4 regions of the Lysinibacillus sp. CNPSo 3705 genome follow, and region 1 is predicted to be linked to each of the others. Evidence: riboswitches for the same ligand, from Rfam matches in the RefSeq annotation. Region 1 holds a riboswitch; each other region holds the start of a gene.
The links. A riboswitch is a leader RNA that binds a small molecule or an ion and turns the genes downstream of it on or off. The one in region 1 is predicted to bind thiamine pyrophosphate.
Positions count from the first base shown of each region.

Region 1 (5,068 bases):
TTTTAGGGATATCCCTAGTAATGATCCCTCGAGTTGAGGCATCAGATTGAGTTGAAGAACTTACAGTGTTTTCTGTACTTGCAAAAGCTGGAGAAGCAGACACAACAGGCACCAATAAGGACAGAGAGAGAGCAGAACTGATTAGAATTTTTTTACCATTCATTTAACAACACTCCTTCAAATATAATTTTTTTATGGTACATCTATATTAATTCGACATAAGGGATAATTTCCCTTTTATTTTACATATATTTTTAATTTTTATTTTATTTACCATTTTATAGTACTGGTATAGATTAACCCATATAACAAATACACCTGTAAAAAGCATAGCAGAACAAATGTGCATACACGGAATTAACAATAAGGATATCCTCAAAAATTTATCACCAAATTTTCGCCGGGGTGTTGGAATTTACAGTACTTTTACCGTGGAAATATAAAAAACACACCAGTGATTAAACGAACACAAGCTGGAGAATGTGAGCGAATTTCTTTAACTTGTATATGAAGTAATCGTTACATTGGCCTATGCATTATAGCAAAGCGAGAGCTTGCGCTTTGATTTTAGAGGAATGTTTGTATGAAGCTACATTTGTTAACCAGTATGTAGAAAATTATTTGGAGGAAAGTGTGGATCCGCAAAAAATGCGTGAATTGCGGAAGTTCATGCAGCAGATAAATAAAAATTCTGTTGAAAAACACTCTTGGACTGAACTGCTTTCGTACATTGTAGATGAAATCAAGACTCCCCTTGTTTCTACACAGGAAATGGTATCTGACTTCGTTATAAATTTTTGGGAACTTTCATAAAAGAATGTTATTCAATAATATTGCCCGATTGTTGAACAACAAGTTAAACAACACTCTTCAACTAAACTGCTCCGTTAGCAAAAGAAGCGATTGCTCTAATCGAACAATCACCTCTAATCTTACATATATGTATTGACAAAATTAAACACCATAATGAATCAACCAACTATCTCCTTTTATTGCTTCAGCTATTTTTCTCATCAATTCTTCAAGTTCCTCTGATTTGTACTCATCGTTTACTTCACTAACCATATTTAAAAATTGTTTATGAGAACTCGGCGGTATCAATGTTATTCCAAAATAGGCGAGGCTTTTATAAGGTCTATTTGTGTTATGTGCGAATGTTTCCAGATGATTCATTTTTTCACCAAAATCCTTAGACATAAGTTCATCAAAAAGGTCCCCATCTACACCTATGCAATGATATTTTTCAGGTTCATAACTAGCATACTCTTTATTTTTTTCAATACATTCAACTATTCCAAACTCGTGAATATAAGCCAAATTAACACATCTCCTAAGTCTTCAGTATCTCACTTTATTTTACAACATATTGGTGATAGATGAATGTGTGAGCTTATAAAGCAAGTTATAATGAGATTGCGGTAGCACATCTTTTTGTTTGATTGGTGCTACAGAGCCATGTGTATACCTATAGGAGTGATAGAGAAAGCATAACAAAAGGACTTGCAGTAGTATTACGCACAAGTCCCTAAGATTTAAGCGTGGTGGCTATTGGTTTGATTGTTAAAAGGAGATTATAGTCCTTGTTAACGTTTTAATTTTTCATTGATTTCTTCCAATAATAAAGATTGCCTTTTTAATTGCTTAGTTGTACTGATAGCAAACCAAAGGAAAATAATAAATGGAATAAGAGAAAATAATAACCCGAAAATCGAGAAAGCACTAAATAAAATATCTCCTGAATTAAAACCGTTCATATCTTCTGTATAATAACTATTCAAAACTCAAATCCTCCCATTTTTTTCACTAACTTTAAATTTTTTCTATATCGAAATTGTAACATAGCAGAGTTTGGGTTGGTAGAGGAATGGTAAATGTGCAAAAAATGAAATTGACAGCTACTAGAACTGAGTAACAAGTACCTAAGCTGAGTTAAACGAGCCTTTAACGAACCTGTGAGTGTAGTTAGTGGAGCAGTGGGAAACAGTACCATCTACAATTATCTCTTTAGTTCTTTTGTAGAATACCTTCCCCATTAGCCCCTCCTGAATACGGCATTTTTTCAAGCATGACGAGTCATACTATTACTTTAAATGTATAGCACACATTGGAAGTAAACTGCTCCGTTCGTTGAATAGCAACAATCTTTTCGAAAACAGCCAAAACAAAAACCCTTCACTCATGTGAAGGGCATAATAGTTATGATTTTCGCTGCATTAATTGAGGTGCTGCCGTAAATAGCAGAACACCGGCAATTGCTGTTAAAATCGTTGCTGGTAGCATATATGTTCCATTATAGATGATTGAATAAATCCACGCATTTTGATCGCCTGCATACTCTGCGAAAAATACAGCGCCACCAATGGTATGTGCTGCATAGCGTAAAAAACCTGCTAATACAGTTCCTACAATAATATAAAGCGCCATTTTCTTTTTGTTTAAATTTTTTGCAGCCTCAAGCACCGGTCGACGTACAACGGCCGCTAAGCCCACTACTGTAAAGGCAACACCATAATCAAGTGTTCCTTGTAGCCAATGCACAATTGTAGCACCAAACATTGTTTGCATTACACCAATGAGTAAACCAGTTGTCATGCCTGGAATAAGGCCCCAGCGGAATGCTATTAAAATTATTGGTACCATCACTAGACTAACAGAGCCACCTTGTGCCCATACTTTAAAGGAAACCTGATCGAGCACAAGGCCAATCGCTGCGAATATCGCAATCTCCACAAGCATTAACAATTTTTTATTGTCCATAATATTCTCTCCTTTGTTCCGATGTAGGATACAAGAGCAGGAATAGAAATCAGTTGGCAAATATGTCCCTATCCGGCATCAAAAGATAAAAAACGATGCCAGGACAGAGCCTCACATCGTAAAAGTGTCGGTTTCTATCCACAATCCCTACGCAAGTGTTAACTTACAGGTTCGAAGAGTCAAGGCATTACGTGCCCAGTCTCAGCTGACATCATCAGCTCCCCTTGTGGTCGTACATCTTAATTTAATTGAACAACCTCATTGTACGCAAACACTGTTATGATTACAACCTCTTCCACATTTTTTTTGAAACTTTATCGTTTTTCATGCGTAAATATTAAAAAAGGAGGTACTACTATGGAGAACCAAAAAATATTATCTGCCTTTAGTTATCTCAGTATTTTATTTGCACCCTTTATTGTGCCATTAGTTGTTTACTTTGTGACAAAAGATAGCGACGTAAAGAGGCACTCTATTCGAGCACTAATATCACATTTAATCCCAGTCGCATTCGGTATAATTCTCTTTGCAGTCTTTATTTTCTCAACTTTATCATTCAACACCAATTTTGATCTAAATTCAGATAGTAATAATTTTCTTATCATTTGGTTTGTTTCATTCGCAATTTATATTCTCGTTTCATTAGGAGTCGTTATTTGGAATATTATTCAAGCTGTTCGGGTGGTCCGATAAGGTTTCATCTTAACTTCTCCTTGAACACATAGTACTTAAGGAGCTGTTATTTTGTGAAAGTATCTAAAGTTGTTAAAACCGCTGTAAAATTAGCACCTATCGTCATCCCCATTGTCAAAAAAGTAATCGCTGCAAAAAAAGGAACAAATCCTAACGTAACTAAAAAAAAATAACAACAAGGCGTATTTCCAACAAACGGAGATACGCCTCTTTGTTATTTTACTTCAAAATATGTTTGACTATGACCGTTCATTGCTTTTTCAACATGCAACACAGCAGGCATTGTAGCTTTTAACTCCGCAACGTGAGAAATGACGCCAATCATACGTCCGGAATCTTGTAAATCAATAAGCGTATCAATCGCCTTATTTAATGCTTCTTCATCGAGAGAACCGAAGCCCTCATCAATAAACATCGTTTCAATACGGATATTACCTTGAAAGCTTTGAATGACATCTGCCATCCCAAGGGCAAGACTTAAAGACGCATTAAACTTTTCTCCCCCTGATAATGTTTTGACATCTCGTAATTGATCTGTATAAGCATCATACACATCGAGTCCTAGCCCACTTTGCTTGGCATGCTTTTCTAAACGATCTGAACGTCGTAGCTCAAATTGACCGTTGGATAAATGATAAAGTCGAACATTTGCCGCCTCTGTAATTTTATCTAAATAATTGATTTGAATATAACGCTCAAAAGACAGCTTTTTCACATTCTGTCCATTTAACATTGCATAGAGCTCCTTTACTCGCCCCGCTTCTTTCTCAAGTAAATGAATCTCCTGTTCGGTCTCCTCAACCTTTTTGATAAAGTTTGCACACGCCTTCGCAAATCCTTCCATTTGTTGCAATACTTTAAAAGCTTCCTCATATGTGACACGAAGCATCTCTAACTTTTCTTCCATGGTCGTTAAATCTTGCTTCTCTTGCCCTTTAAGATGCTTCTCTCCCTCAGTAATTTGCACCTGTAATGTGTGGATTTGTAGTGCATATTCATGGCAAGATTTCCGTAATGCTTCTATTTGCAACGTGCTACGCTTCCCAGCAGCAAATTCATCATAGCTTTCAAAGCCTGCTTCCTTCATACTCACTGAAAATTGCTCGCGCTTTTCATCCATTTTCAGCTTTAATTCCTCAAAAGCCTGTTTCGCTATTTCTGCAGTCATTCTAGCATTATGTGCGGCTTCCTTGGCAGATTGCAAACTTTGCTGACTACTATTCCACGCAGTTTGTAATGCAAGCTTTTGTGATCCTATATGAGCGATGGCCTGTTGCAATGCTTGTAGCGTCGTAAGATTTTCCGGAATATGCTTTTGCTGCTCTTCCACAATTGCTTGTTGTTTCGTCAATTCCTTTGTCTTCTCAACTAAATATTGCTCAAGTTTTATTTGCTTTTCTTGTAGCTGCTCCATTCGCGCACGATGATCCTTTTGTTGCATACGTACATCAGATAATTGATGGCTCACTACTTTTAAGATTGTTATTTGTTGCTCTACGTTTTGCAACGAAGCTACAATTTGTGCTTGATTCGATTGATTAATCGCATTCGTCTCTAACTGTTCTAGCGCCTCTTGTAGAAGATGCTTTGTAGAATTCAATAAAGCTTCTTTCTCTAA
Region 1 is NZ_JAQZSD010000017.1:27,611-32,678, reverse strand. Features, by position in the region: gene PVA17_RS09610 (LCI fold-containing protein) at 1-163, opposite strand, end outside; gene PVA17_RS09605 (hypothetical protein) at 562-813, shown strand; gene PVA17_RS09600 (hypothetical protein) at 955-1,317, opposite strand; gene PVA17_RS09595 (hypothetical protein) at 1,584-1,778, opposite strand; gene thiT (energy-coupled thiamine transporter ThiT) at 2,197-2,757, opposite strand; TPP riboswitch at 2,884-2,992, opposite strand; gene PVA17_RS09585 (magnetosome magnetite crystal formation protein family) at 3,115-3,450, shown strand; gene PVA17_RS09580 (AAA family ATPase) at 3,665-5,068, opposite strand, start outside.

Region 2 (5,068 bases), on a different contig from region 1:
CTCACCTTCCATGGTCGTTTCTAATGGATGAACTTCATATTTCACCCCTGATGCGTCGATAACCGCAATCGCTGCATCGACAAACGGGATCACATCTTCATATTTTTTAGTTTTCGGGATAATTTGTACACTTATTAATGAGTTTGCCATATTACTTTGTCTCCTTTTTCGGTAAAAAGTCGTTTGTAAATGCTTGTTTTGCGTTAAATTCGCCCTCTAAAACTTTATTGTCCGCCATCCATTTCGCGTAATTTTCCCAGACAGCTAGCTTTTGCTCGCCCCATTGTGCTGCGTCGCCTTGATACTTATCTGCTAGCCATTCCTGACTTTTATGCACAAGGTTTTTATCTAAATCAGGTACCGCTTCTAGTAAAATAACAGCTGCTTCAGTTGGATGATTGATTGCATATTCATAGCCTTTTGCTGCAGCAGCGACAAATGCTTTTACCGTCTCAGGATCATCCTTAATCATTTTTTCATTTGTAGCAAGTACAGGTGTGTAGTAATCTAACTGATCACTATAATCAGTTAAATATAGCATGTTTAGTTTTTCGCCACGCAGCTCTGCTTCAATACCTGTCCATGCATAATAAATCCACGCAAAATCAATATCTTTTTTCATCATTGTGAAGAAATCTATATCGCCTGCATTGACAATATCTAATTTATTAATATCTGCATTTTTTGTTTGCATTAGTGATTGCAGTACAGCCTTTTCAAGTGGTGCCCCCCAGCCACCGTATGTTTTACCTTCAAAATCCTTTGGTGACGTAATGCCTTTTGATGCAATGGATGCGAAGCCAGAAGTATTATGTTGAATAATCGCCGCGATCGATACTAAAGGTACATCTTGTACACGTGCCTGTGTAATCCCTTCCTGATAACTTACGCCAAACTGAGCCTTGCCAGACGCCACAAGCTGATCTGCTCCCGCTTCGCCGGGTAATATTATATCTACATCTAAACCCTGTTCCTTAAAGAAGCCAAGTTTTTCCGCTACATATAAACCGGTATGATTTGTGTTCGGTGTCCAATCTAGAACAACCGATACTTTTGTTAATCCTTTAGCATCCTTTTTAACCTCTTTTTCGCTACAGCCCACTAATGTGAAAAGTGCAGCCATTAGGACCAATAACCATTTTTTCATGCTTAATCCTCCAAGTAAGTAGTGTGAAATGTTCATGAATGAATGTTTTTACCAGAAGAAAGCGTTCACGGTCTGTGTATACAACAAAAATCTGAAAACAAAAAACGCCTAGGATTCCTCCCAGACGTTTTACTATCAATATCAAAAATTTTCTTTTTGAATAGATGTTCCCTACGCTGGTACGAGCCAAATCAGGTTCAAAGGGTCAGTGTCTATCGGACACAATCTCAGCTGGCAACACCAGCCCCCCTACATTCTTTCCATATGAACTTTTCGTGATTATTATACCCATATCTATCCGGAAATGACAAGGATCTATTTGCGTAAAAGCACTGCTCATATAATTTTAAAGCTCTATCTCTTCAATTCCGTCCTTTTCTTTGTAAAAATCACCTAAATGATGAAAAATAGCAAAAAAAAGATCTAGCATTCTAAACGACGCAATTAATTGAGCATCGACCAACCCTAATTTCAACCGACTTTATCATTATATAAAGCGCATCATACAATCCGAGCTCAATAGTTTCAATTAGGTAAAAAAAGCCCAGCTCTCACAAGGAACTGGGCTAGAAAACTAAAACTTATTTCTCTTCTTTTTTGATCGTGAAGACATGTGAAATGGCACCGTCAGTAGCAATGTCTACTTTAAAGGAACCGTTGGAGTGGCGATCTGCACGAGTTAATGCTTGTACATCAAGAATCTCTTGCACACCCTTTTCCGTCTCGATTGTTAGTTGTTCCTCATCTGTAACCTTTACTACAGCCACGATACGATGTGGGTTCGCTTTTAATTCTGTTAACACTTTTAAGCCGCGTTTTGCACGACTCGTCATCTCTACCTCAGCAACATTCATTTTTTTCACCGCACCGCGATGTGTCACAATTGCAACATATGCCGTGGCATTTGGCGGTAAAACATTGATGCCAACTAATGCTTCGCCGTCTTTCAGCGTAATCCCTTTCACACCGCCTGTTTTAACACCCGTTACTGGCAATTCCTCTATTGGGAAACGAATAGCATAGGCAGTATCTGTCGTTAACATTAATTCTGCTTCGTCTGTCACGATGTCTGCAAAAATCATTTCATCGCCAGACTTAACATTCATCGTTTTGATCGGCTTTGAATAACGTGTAACAGCATAATCAGCTAAAGGTGAGCGTTTAATTTGTCCATCTTTCGTAGCTGTTAAAATATACGTATTTGCTTGTTCGAATGTTTCAAAACCGTATACAGCAATAATAGATTCATCTTCCCCTGTCGGTACAATACTTGAAATATGCTGACCAAGATCTTTCCAGCGAATATCAGGTAGTTCATGGACAGGTTGATAAATATAATTGCCTCGATTTGTGAATAACAGTAGATGATGCTGTGTATTTAAATTTGCTTCATATAATAAATAATCGGAATCCTTCATCGCAAAATCCTGACCATTCGAAGCTGCATGTGAACGTGTAGATGTACGCTTAATATAGCCATCCTTTGTGACCGTCACTACAACCTCTTCACTTGGGACAAGGACATCTAACGTAATTTTGATTTCTTCAATTTCTTGTTCGATTTTTGAACGACGAGGCTCTGCAAAGCGTTTTTTAATGTCAAGTAGTTCCTGTTTAATAACACGTACAAGCTTTGCTTCACTATTAAGAATACCTTCAAGCTTAGCAATCAATTTATTTAATTCTTCCTGTTCAGCTCGTAATTCGGTAATATCTGTATTTGTTAAACGGTATAATTGCAGGCTAACGATTGCCTCTGATTGCACTTCGGTAAAGTCAAACTTCTCCTGTAAATTCGTTTTCGCATCTCGTTTATCATTAGAAGAACGAATGGTTGCAATGACTTCATCTAAAATGGACAGTGCCTTGATCAAGCCATCAACAATATGCGAACGATCTTTTGCCTTTTGCAAATCATAAATGGAGCGGTTCGTCACGACTTCCTTTTGATGGGCAATATAAGAATCCAGTAACAATGGTAATGTCATCATTGTCGGACGACGATTATGAATAGCAATCATATTAAAATTATAAGCTACTTGTAAATCGGTTGTTTTGAACAAATAGTTTAAAATTCCTTGTCCAGGAACATCTTTTTTCAGTTCAATGACAACACGTAGGCCTGTACGATCCGATTCATCACGAATTTCCGCAATTCCTTCAAGTCGTTTATCGACACGTTGCTCATCGATTTTCTTCACAAGATTTGCTTTATTTACATCGTACGGTAATTCCGTAATAACAATTTGCTCTTTGCCGCCTTTAATTGGCTCAACGACTGCTTGCGCACGCACAATGATTTTACCGCGTCCTGTTTCGTATGCTTTTTTAATGCCATCGACACCTTGAATGATCCCACCTGTTGGGAAATCAGGCCCTTTAATAACGGTCATTAAATCATCGACAGTCGTATTTGGGTTATCTAAACGCATAAGAACACCGTCTAGCACCTCATCAAGTGCATGAGGAGGGATATCTGTTGCATAACCGGCCGAAATACCAGTTGAGCCGTTGACTAGTAAGTTCGGGAAACGAGCTGGTAAAACAGTTGGCTCCATATCTTGATCATCGAAGTTCGGTATAAATTCAACTGTTTTCTTGCCTATATCGCGTAGCATCTCCGCTGCAATAGCAGAAAGTCTTGCCTCGGTATAACGCATCGCTGCCGGTGGGTCACCATCAACAGAACCGTTATTCCCATGCATTTCAATGAGCATATGACGCGCTTTCCAATCCTGACTCATACGCACCATTGCTTCATATACTGAACTATCACCATGTGGATGATAGTTACCGATAACATTACCGACAGTTTTTGCTGATTTACGGAATGGTTTATCGTTCGTATTGCCCTCTGTAAACATCGCATATAAAATACGTCGCTGTACAGGCTTAAGACCGTCACGTGCATCAGGCAACGCGCGGTCTTGAATAATATATTTACTATAGCGACCAAAACGGTCACCCATAACTTCTTCTAAAGGTAAATCTTGAAATTTTTCCGTACTACTCATGCTTGGTCCTCCTCTTGTTGGATGAATTCATTGTCTAAAATATTTGAATCATCCTCCATACCGAAGTCTACATTAGCTTCGATCCATTTACGGCGCGGCTCTACTTTATCGCCCATTAAAGTGGTCACACGTCTTTCAGCACGTGCACCATCCTCGATCGTCACACGTATTAACGTACGTGTTTCAGGGTTCATTGTCGTATCCCACAGCTGGTCAGCATTCATCTCACCAAGCCCTTTATAACGTTGTAATATGTAACCCTTTCCAACTTTTTTAATGGCCGCTTGTAAGTCATTTTCAGTCCAAGCATATTCAGTCACTTCTTTTTTACCAGTGCCTCTTGATATTTTATAAAGTGGTGGTAAGGCGATAAATACCTTTCCAGCTTCAATCAATGGTCGCATATAACGATAGAAGAACGTTAACAGCAGTACTTGAATATGCGCTCCGTCCGTATCAGCATCGGTCATAATAACGACTTTGTCATACGCTGAATCCTCGACAGAGAAATCTGTTCCAACACCAGCACCTATTGCATGGATAATCGTTGAAATCTCTTCATTTTTCATAATATCCTGCAGCTTGGCTTTTTCTGTATTAATAACTTTACCACGCAAAGGTAAAATCGCTTGGAACGTACGATCTCGCCCTTGTTTTGCAGAGCCACCTGCAGAGTCACCTTCGACTAAATACAGCTCGTTTTTCGCTGCATTTCGAGATTGTGCAGGCGTTAATTTTCCAGAAAGAATAGTACTGGCTTTTTTGCTCTTCTTGCCGTTTCGTGCATCTTCACGTGCTTTACGAGCCGCTTCACGTACTTGCTGCGCACGAATAGCTTTACGAACAAGAGATGCAGACAATTCTGCGTTTTCCTCAAGCACATATAAAATTTGCTCCGAAACAACAC
Region 2 is NZ_JAQZSD010000004.1:81,574-86,641, reverse strand. Features, by position in the region: gene PVA17_RS02725 (thiamine-binding protein) at 1-150, opposite strand, end outside; gene PVA17_RS02720 (ABC transporter substrate-binding protein) at 152-1,147, opposite strand; TPP riboswitch at 1,299-1,408, opposite strand; gene parC (DNA topoisomerase IV subunit A) at 1,729-4,161, opposite strand; gene parE (DNA topoisomerase IV subunit B) at 4,158-5,068, opposite strand, start outside.
Region 2: linked by a shared signal. The riboswitch ahead of PVA17_RS02720 (ABC transporter substrate-binding protein) and the one ahead of thiT (energy-coupled thiamine transporter ThiT) in region 1 are both predicted to bind thiamine pyrophosphate.

Region 3 (5,068 bases), on a different contig from region 1:
TTGCTGTCCGGATTCCCCGATTGGTGCAAATAATTCCTGTCGTGAATAGCGATCATTCATCCAATACTCATCCCTTCCAAAGGACTGCTCGCTGTAGCATAGCGTTTCTTCGGAATTCTACCAGCTTCAAAGCCAAGGCGTCCGGCTTCAATAGCAAGTTTCATAGCTTTTGCCATCTTGACAGGGTCTTTTGCTGCAGATACAGCTGTGTTTAATAAAATTCCATCAGCACCCAGTTCCATTGCCATTGCTGCATCAGCAGGAGAGCCGATACCAGCATCGACAATAACTGGCACCGTTGCTTGTTCAATGATAAAACTTAAGTTAAGCGGGTTAATGATTCCCCGTCCGGAACCGATCGGTGAGGCTCCTGGCATTATGGCATGGCAGCCTAATTCCTGCAGCTTTCGGGCTAAAACAACATCATCTGATGTGTATGGAAGCACAATAAACCCTTCCTTTATTAATTCTTCTGTTGCTTTTAACGTTTCAACAGGGTCAGGAAGCAATGTTTTGTCACATCCAATAACCTCTACTTTAATCATATCGCAAAGGCCGGATGCTTTCGCAAGCTTTGCAATGCGGACGGCATCGACTGCGTTTTCGGCTCCTGCTGTATTTGGCAATAAAGTATATTTTTTACTATCAATCTTTTCTAAAAAATTTGGCTGGTTCGCTTCAAAGATATTCATTCTCCGAACAGCAAATGTCAGGACTTCTGACTCCGATTCAGCAACAGCTTGCTTTTGGATATCAAAATTAGGGTATTTTCCTGTTCCAAGCAGCAAATGGGATTGAAATGAATAAGGACCTATTTTTAACATAATTATCCGCCTCCAACAAAATGTACAATTTCAATACGGTCTCGGTCAGAGAGCAGGGTTTCCTGATGATCAACTTTGTTCAGGATCTCTCCATTTACCTCAATTACAACTACTTTATCTAGCAATTTGTAATATTCAAGCAGGTCCGAAACGTACACAATTTCCTCTGACAACTTCAAATTTTCTCCATTTAGTATCACTTCCAAGATTTGTCCTCCTAACTAACTGATATTTGAGATCGATCAATGCGAAACGCAGAAAGAAACTGTTCATCTTCCACTTGACCTGTAAGCAACTGGGCTGTGAGTTTGCCAGTAAGTGGGCTTAATAGAATTCCGTTTCGATAGTGTCCGGCAGCTACAAATAGCCCCTTAATAGTAGGATGCTCGCCAATATAGGGAATCCCATCAGCTGTCTGCGGCCTAATTCCTGCCCACACCCGTTCCCACGGGGCATCTTTCAGCTGGGGAATCAGCTTTACGGCTTGTTCAATCAAGGTAGCAATTCCTCCAGCTGTTACTTGTTTATTAAACGTATTTTCCACGACTGTGGCCCCAATGTAAATTTCGCCATTTCGCTTAGGAACAAAATAACAGCGTTTATCTGAAAAAATTGACCTGTGAACGATCGGCTTATTCGGCTTTACAGAAAAACATTCTCCTTTCACAGGATAAACGGTCAAGTTGATTCCCGTATTTTTCATTAAATCGGCAGCCCAGGCGCCGGTAGCGACAACGACCTGTTCACAATAGAAGGCTCCCGCTGGTGTGTTTACTCCTTTGACAACGCCGTTTTCATAAATAAAAGAAAGGACCTCTGTATTTTCGCGGATTTCTGTACCAAAATGCTCTGCAGCTTTTGCGAAGGCAAGTGATAATTTTGCAGGCTGCACATGGCCGTCATTTGGAAGGAACATCGCACCGGCAACAGTTGGTGCTAATGCAGGTTCCATTTCTCTTACTAGTGTTGCATCGAGCCATTGGATGCCGGAATCCCAGTTCTGCTGGAACAATACCTGACTTTTTAACGCTGTAGCTAATTCTTCCGTTTCTGCAATTTTTAACATGCCTTTATTCACAAATTCGATATCGATCCCCGTATATGTCAGTAATTCATTAGTGATGGAGGGGAACATCGCCTGGCTTTTTAATGCCAATTGGAAAAATGGACCGTCGTGTTCCATTTCCGCCTGTGCTGCCAGCATACCTGCTGCTGCACTGGAGGCTTCGTTGGCCAAAGTTCCTTTTTCAAGAATGACGACTTTTTTTCCTAGTTTAGAAAGTTGATAGGCAATGGAAGAGCCATTAATTCCTCCACCGATAATGGCAACATCAAATGTATTTTTCACTCATCACATCTCCATTTTAACTTCTTTTTGATAGACTTTTATTGCAGATAGAGGATCATCGGAGTTTAAAACGCCTGACATCACAGCAATACCGTCGGCCCCGCTGTTTATTACCTGTTTAGTATTTTCAGGAGCAATACCGCCGATTGCAATAACAGGAATATCTAGTGAACCAGTAAGTTTTTTTAATTCCTCTAAACCCCTTGGTTTCAATCCTGGCTTTGATTGGGTAGAAAAAATATGACCATATATCACATAGTCGGCTCCCAAGCGTTGAACCTTTTTTCCTTCTTCGACCGAGTGAATGGAACAGCCAACCGTCAATTGAGGAAAGTTGGCTTTAATCATAGATGCATTTAAACTATGATAGGCTAGTTGGACTCCTTCCGCACCTGTAATAACGGCAACATCCACCCGGTCATTAATGATTATTTTGGATAACGGAACGCCAACTCGGGAAAGCAGGTTGACAGCTTCATATAATTCTTTTGCCGTCATTTGTTTTTCACGCAAATGGATAGCGTCGGCATATGGATGGATGTCTGCTAAAATTTCACTTAGTTGTTCCATTGGCATTTTTCCATTAGAAATGAGATGAATCGCTTTTGATAATAGAGTAATGGGGGTCACCTCTTTAAGACTTACCCGCCTTCCAAATGTAGGATGCAAAAAAGCCACTTTCTTTTTGGTAAAGAAAGTGGCTGGAGATGAAAAGGACAGATTTCCGTATACCACTTCCCTACGCTGGTATTAACCAGGTCAGGTTCATAGAGTCCCGAAGTCACACTTCAATCTCAGCCTTTACAAAGGCACCCCTAGCGGATAAGTTATTTATTTTATTTAATTTATTTCCAATATTAGCACTATTCATGAAGATGTCAATCATTATGAATAGATTACTAGGGGTTCCATTTATTTGGCTGGGGGAAAAATGAATTTACAGAACGGGAGAATCAAGATGAGACGTCAATTCAGCAATTACTAAATTGCTATGAAGGTGATTTTTTAGCGGAGTAAGAATATTCATGGGCTATTCAAATAAGACTCCGCTTAAAGCAAAGAGTATTGTGCGCTTGAAGAGTATGTTGTAAGTATAAACTTTGTTAATTCGCTTTTGAAATATAATTGCTTACAAAAGTTGCTAGAGCTAGATGAATTCAATGAACAGTATATGTTTCTACTGTTAGAATTTTTAATTGAGCAAAATAAAAAACAGGATTGTTTAAAATGCTTTGAAACTATACAGGCAAAATTAGCTGAAGGTTTATCTGTTCCCAAAGATATAACGAATACTTGGTAACTATATAGATTTCTAGCAGTCTCAAATATTAATATTTAAAGATAAGGCTTAAATGATATCGGATAATCTTTAGTTTTCTTATACATTTCGATTATACAAGCTGCTAATTGTTGAATACCAAGTTCTATTTTCTTTTCTTCTACTTGTGAAATACTTAGTCGGATTGCTTTCTTAAATGCTGACTCATCACATTCTTATATAGTAGAATGTGAATTTTTTAAGACATTATCCATGTTATAAAAGGTTGAAACTATACACTAGTGTCGGTATAATCTAAAATATAAACGACAACGATGTATAGTTTTTTATGTGCGTTTTGTCACTCATTAAGGAGGTGGCTTATGGCTCCAAAAGTTAGTGAAGAATATAAAAAAGAACGAGAGAAAGAACTGATAGAAGCGGCTAAGAAGGTGTTTATCGAGAAAGGTTTTGTTCGCACAACTATGCAAGATATTATGGACGAAGCTGGAATATCCAGAGGTGCATTGTATAGCTATTTCGATAATATTAATCATGTCTTTATCGAAGTTTTAAAATATGATGACCAGAAAGACATTCAATATTTTGTGCCATCTGATGAAGGCCTACTTTGGCCACAAATAAAAAACTGGATTGAAGAACAGCAAATTTATATTGAGGCAATTGACCAAACATTGCTCTTTGCAAAGGCGGAATTCTTTTTATCATATAAATACGTAAATAATAAAGATAATTTCCCTTACATTTCTGAACGCTATAATCGAACTACTGAAGCAATAGAAGAAGTATTGAAAGAAGGAATGCGAAAAGGAGAATTTAGACCTCAACAATCTACTGATTCAATTGCGAGGTATATCCTATCATTTATTAACGGTTTAATGTTGGACACATTTCAACTGGGACATGAACAAACAAAAGTAAAGGATCAATTATCCGTCTTACTGTTTTCTTTAGAAAAATTAATCAATCCAAAATCCGAAACATACGAGGAGTGAATATTATGTTATTTGAATCATCTAGGGTGAAACTAAGAAAAATGACCAAGGAAGATACAGAACTATATCACAAGTGGAGAAATGATATGGAAGTTATGCATTCCACGAACCCATCTTTAGATGTTTATCCGATGGAAGAAACGAAAGATTTTGTAGATCATGTTATTTTGGGCACTCATGCAGGGAAAAGCTATATTATGGTTGAAAAAGGTAAGGAATCCCCAATTGGCATTGTTGCATTAATCAACATTGATTATAAAAATAGAAATGCTGAATGTATTATTGACATCGGTGAAAAGGAATATTGGGGAAAAGGATATGGTTCAGAGGGATTGAAATTACTACTGGATTATGCTTTTTACGAAATGAATCTCCATCGAGTTTACCTTAAAGTATTTTCATTTAATGATAAAGCTATTAGTTTGTACAACAAGATAGGGTTTATTCAGGAAGGAAGCAGTAGACAAAGTCTATTTAGAGATGGTACATGGTATGACATCATTCATATGGGTATTTTGCAAAATGAATACTTTGAGAAACAAGTGAGGAATGTGTGAAAATTATTCCACCGTAAAATAGAGGAACAGGAATGGAGTAACGTTGGAGCAACAAAAGGTCTAAA
Region 3 is NZ_JAQZSD010000014.1:55,201-60,268, forward strand. Features, by position in the region: gene PVA17_RS08360 (thiazole biosynthesis adenylyltransferase ThiF) at 1-60, opposite strand, end outside; gene PVA17_RS08365 (thiazole synthase) at 57-824, opposite strand; gene thiS (sulfur carrier protein ThiS) at 827-1,024, opposite strand; gene thiO (glycine oxidase ThiO) at 1,042-2,172, opposite strand; gene tenI (thiazole tautomerase TenI) at 2,176-2,802, opposite strand; TPP riboswitch at 2,892-2,999, opposite strand; gene PVA17_RS08385 (TetR/AcrR family transcriptional regulator) at 3,814-4,446, shown strand; gene PVA17_RS08390 (GNAT family N-acetyltransferase) at 4,452-5,003, shown strand.
Region 3: linked by a shared signal. The riboswitch ahead of tenI (thiazole tautomerase TenI) and the one ahead of thiT (energy-coupled thiamine transporter ThiT) in region 1 are both predicted to bind thiamine pyrophosphate.

Region 4 (5,068 bases), on a different contig from region 1:
TGAATTCGAGTTAAACAAAAATGCGGACAACTACTTTGCGGAAGTTGAGCAAGCTGCATTTGCACCATCTAACATTATCCCTGGTATTAGCTTCTCGCCAGACAAAATGTTACAAGCTCGTATTTTTGCGTATGCAGACGCACAACGCTACCGTTTAGGTGTGAACCACTATATGCTTCCTGTAAACGCACCAAAATGCCCGTTCCGTTCATTCCACCGCGACGGCGCTATGCGTTTCGATGGCAACCTTGGTTCAACTTTAAGCTACGAACCAAATAGCTATGGTGAATGGGAGCATAATTTAGACTATAAAGAGCCTGAATTACGTATTGACGGTAATGCTGGTATCCACGACTTCCGTGAAGACGACAATAACTACTTCGAGCAGCCGGGTAAATTGTTCCGCCTAATGACTGCCGAAGAGCAACAACGCCTGTTCGAAAATACTGCTAATGATATGGCATCAGTTGAAGAGTTCATCAAACGCCGTCATATCCTTCACTGCTATTTAGCTGATCCAGCATATGGCGAAGGTGTAGCAAAAGCTATGGGCCTTTCATTAGAAGGTATGGATCTTTCAAATCCATACGAAAAACAACCAACAAACGTTTAATTTTCTATTATTATTGATATCCAATCCAACTTTTTTACTCCATGTGAAGGACAACTTCACATGGAGCTTTTTTGTATTAATAATAGAACGAGAACTCATCACTATAATGTGTGTTAATCGCTTTTCTGGGGGTGTCCGATGAAACGAATAAGGCTTGTGCCTAATTTTGACACAAGCCGACTTTACTAATTATTGATAAATTTGACTGCCAGCCTGTTTAAATTCCTCTGCCTTCTCCTTCATACCTTTGTGGATTGCTTCAGTCGTATTTAAGTCATTCTCTTTTGCATAATTACGAATATCCTGTGAGATTCTCATACTACAAAACTTAGGTCCACACATTGAACAAAAGTGCGCAGTCTTTGCCCCTTCTGCAGGCAATGTTTCATCATGGTATTCAACTGCACGCTCTGGATCTAACGAAAGATTGAATTGATCGCGCCAGCGGAATTCAAATCGTGCCTTAGATAGCGCATCGTCACGCTGCTGTGCTCCCGGATGCCCTTTCGCTAAATCGGCAGCATGTGCAGCAATTTTATACGTAATAACCCCTACACGAACATCGTCACGATTTGGTAGGCCGAGATGCTCTTTTGGCGTCACATAACAGAGCATTGCCGTACCATACCACCCTATCATTGCAGCACCAATAGCCGATGTAATATGGTCGTAACCAGGGGCAATATCTGTTGTCAGCGGCCCTAAAGTATAGAAAGGAGCTTCCTTACAAACCTCTAACTGTTTATCCATATTTTCTTTAATAAGATGCATTGGTACATGCCCTGGTCCTTCTACCATCACCTGTACATCATGCTCCCAGGCAATTTGCGTTAATTCCCCTAGCGTTTCTAGCTCCGCAAATTGAGCCTCATCATTTGCATCTGCAATAGAACCAGGACGTAAACCATCACCTAAAGAGAAGGCAACATCATAGGTTTTCATAATTTCGCAGATTTCTTCAAAATGAGTATATAAGAAGCTCTCTTGATGGTGATATAAACACCACTGCGCCATAATCGAGCCTCCTCGAGACACTATGCCTGTTACACGATTAGCCGTTAATGGTACATAGCGTAGCAATACCCCTGCATGAATCGTGAAGTAATCAACACCTTGCTCAGCCTGTTCGATTAACGTGTCACGATACACCTCCCACGTTAAATCCTCTGCCACTCCATTTACTTTTTCTAGCGCTTGGTAAATCGGCACCGTTCCCACTGGCACCGCGGCGTTACGAATAATCCATTCACGTGTCGTATGGATATGCTTACCAGTAGATAAATCCATAATGTTATCAGCACCCCAGCGTGTAGCCCACGTCATTTTTTCTACCTCTTCTGCAATAGAGGATGACACCGCTGAATTTCCAATATTGGCGTTTATTTTTACGTGGAAGTTACGTCCAATAATCATCGGCTCTGCCTCAGGGTGATTAATATTAGATGGCAAAATAGCACGTCCCGCCGCGATCTCTGAGCGCACAAATTCTGGGTCCATATTTTCGCGTATCGCTACAAATTCCATTTCTGGAGTAATAATTCCCTTTCGTGCATAGTGAAGCTGCGTTACATTTTTACCTTTCTTCGCACGCAAAGGCTTTCTAGATAAATTCGGAAAAACATTTTCATTCATTCGTGGATCATCAGCTTTGCGGAATCCATTATCTTCTGGCTTGATAGTACGCCCTTCGTATTCTTCAACGTCACCTCGTTCTTTGATCCATGCACTACGTAAAGCTGGTAATCCTTTCGTAATATCCACCTTATACGCAGGATCCGTGTACGGGCCGCTCGTATCATAAACACGTACTGGTGCATTTTCCTCCTCCCCAAAGCTTCCTGTCGTTGGACTTAGAGCAATTTCACGCATTGGCACTAAAATATCTGGTCGAGAACCTTCTACGTAAACTTTTTTACTTCCTTCAAAACTAGACATAATTGTAATATTCTTGTCGCTAACTGTTGTCATAACTACTTCGCTCCCTTTTATATTTTTACAAGGACCGAATCTAGCTCACCCCAATAAAGACAAAAGCCGAATCCAAAAAATTTTGGATCCGGCTAAGAATGTAAAGGTATAGTTATTGCAAATACATTGAGTGCAATAATGGTTAACTTTCCCACGCTGGTATGAGCCAGATCAGGTCCAAAGGGTCAAGAAACCTCTATGCGTTTCCCTCTCAGCCTGACTCATCAGACTCCCCTAGTTAATGCTATTAAGTTTGATGCTAGTGTAGCAGATATTGTTAAGAGATGGAAGCTTCATTTGTTTTTTTTGCTTATCATCATAACGTGTGGTTGATTTCCGTTCCGGCTGGACGCTTTTTTGCTGCCGCTTCGCTTTCGCACAGAGCAAAGCTTCCTGGGGGCGTCCGATGAGCCGCTTCGCTTCGCTGCAGGGTCTCATCTGTGACGCTAATCCCCAAGGAGTCGCCCAGCCTCCACTCCAATCAACTTATATCTTGTTTTAACAAATATAAATCACTAGCTTTTAATTCAGAAAAAAAGCTCCTAACTCCTGAAAAGCTTTCCACCCTATCTTTTTATATGGCACCCAACTGTTAGGTAAACAACAGTTCCGCTACATAAATCACGATTGTCACTGTAATACAGCTCACAATCGTTGAAAATAAAACTGTTTGTGCAGCAGTTGCCGATTCTACGTCATATTCTAATGCAAGACTAGAACTATTTCGCGATGTCGGGAACGAACTAGCTATAAAAAGTGACTGTGCCACGACACCATCAAGACCAAGCGCAAAAATAATTAGCAATGCCACGGCTGGCCCTATGACTAGTCGTGTAAAACAGCTAATGAATACTATTTTATTGAACATGGATTTGATTTCAAGTTGCGATAGTTGAGCCCCTAAAGTTATTAATGCTACAGCGATAAAGCTATCCGCCACATGGTCTATCGGAATTCTTACAAACTGCGGAATAGTAATAGTAAAATAGTTCATTGCAACACCAATAATAAGTGCATGAATAATGGGCATTTTGAGGAAGTCTTTCACAATAGACATGCCCGATTTTGTTGAAGAAATTAAATTGTACAAGCCGTAAGTATAGGTCGTCATATTTTGAAATATAACGAGAATGACCTGAATCGCCACGCCAATCGGCTGAGTCACAAAAATCATTTGTGCAACTGGAATTCCATAGTTTCCCGAATTAATGAGGACAACACTATTTTTAAACACCGCAGCCTCTGTTTTTACTAAGCCTAGTCCCTTTGCAAGAAAATGACTAAGCACCATTTGGCTTCCGATAAAGAGTAGAATAAATAACGCAACTTCCCCAAGCACAGACAGCTCTATACTCGTTTCATATATATTCACAAAAACTGCTGCTGGCATGAAGCAATATGTAATAAGTTGAGATAACGCCTTTAAATTAAAGCGAAATTTCTTTTGTAAAACTGCACCAAGTACTAGAAGCACTAAAATTGGAGCCACAATTTTAAAAAAAATCATACCGAGATACATCATAGCTTGTCCCCCTTCCCTCTCCCATAGTAGTGCTGTTTTTATGCTTGGTCAATGTACTTTAAAGCTAACTCACCACTCATATCAAGGCATTTTTCCTAAATACACTAATCTAATACAGTGGCTTTAACAAGATGGTAAAAGTTATCTTTTAGAACATTATAGCCCTTGAAATGAGCATGATTTCCGCACCCAACTACCCGATTTCGTACAAAAAACCTGGCACTTCACTTTCAATTTTCTGAAATAATTAAGGATTCTTAAAAACGAACGATAAAGAAAAAGGGACTACATTTCATTTACGTGTAATAAATAGTAAAATATACCCTTTATGTACTAAAACAGAGAAATATATGATATATTATCCATTAAATACAATGATCGGAGTGACTAAAATGAAGAATAAAGTATTAACGACTTTTATGGCAACTGCTATTACAGCAACCCTAGTATCGCCAATGCCCACTGCAGATGCCGCTTCAAATAATTCACCTTTAAACCACTCAATTCAAATGAATGGGCAGGTAGCTGCAGCCAAAACAAAGGGGCAAACAGTTACTATTAGCAACGTCACTAAAGAGAAAGTTCTTACATCCAATGGCCAATTTAAAATTAGCCAGTCGCTGAAGCCCCTCTTTAACACATCGAATAAAACTGCATTGATGAATGCCGAAGCAACAATAGTAGTGAAAAACGGCGAAATTACGAGCGTTACAGAACTAACATTAACGAAAGCTGGCACTGACAAAAAAGCGGTATATTTTGATGGTGGTGACGCACAGATTGAAGGAAGTCTAACTGTAAATGCGGATTATGTAAAAGTTCAAAATGTAACGATTAAAGATAAGCTCATTGTAACGAATCGTGTGAAGAAGGCCATTACAATTGATGATGTTACTATCGGGGATACAATTATTTTTAAACCTTTATTAACTAGAAATATTAATTGGTTAAATGTCACTTTAAAA
Region 4 is NZ_JAQZSD010000021.1:42,069-47,136, reverse strand. Features, by position in the region: gene PVA17_RS11250 (catalase) at 1-613, shown strand, start outside; gene thiC (phosphomethylpyrimidine synthase ThiC) at 803-2,581, opposite strand; TPP riboswitch at 2,713-2,827, opposite strand; gene PVA17_RS11240 (AEC family transporter) at 3,174-4,103, opposite strand; gene PVA17_RS11235 (S-layer protein) at 4,496-5,068, shown strand, end outside.
Region 4: linked by a shared signal. The riboswitch ahead of thiC (phosphomethylpyrimidine synthase ThiC) and the one ahead of thiT (energy-coupled thiamine transporter ThiT) in region 1 are both predicted to bind thiamine pyrophosphate.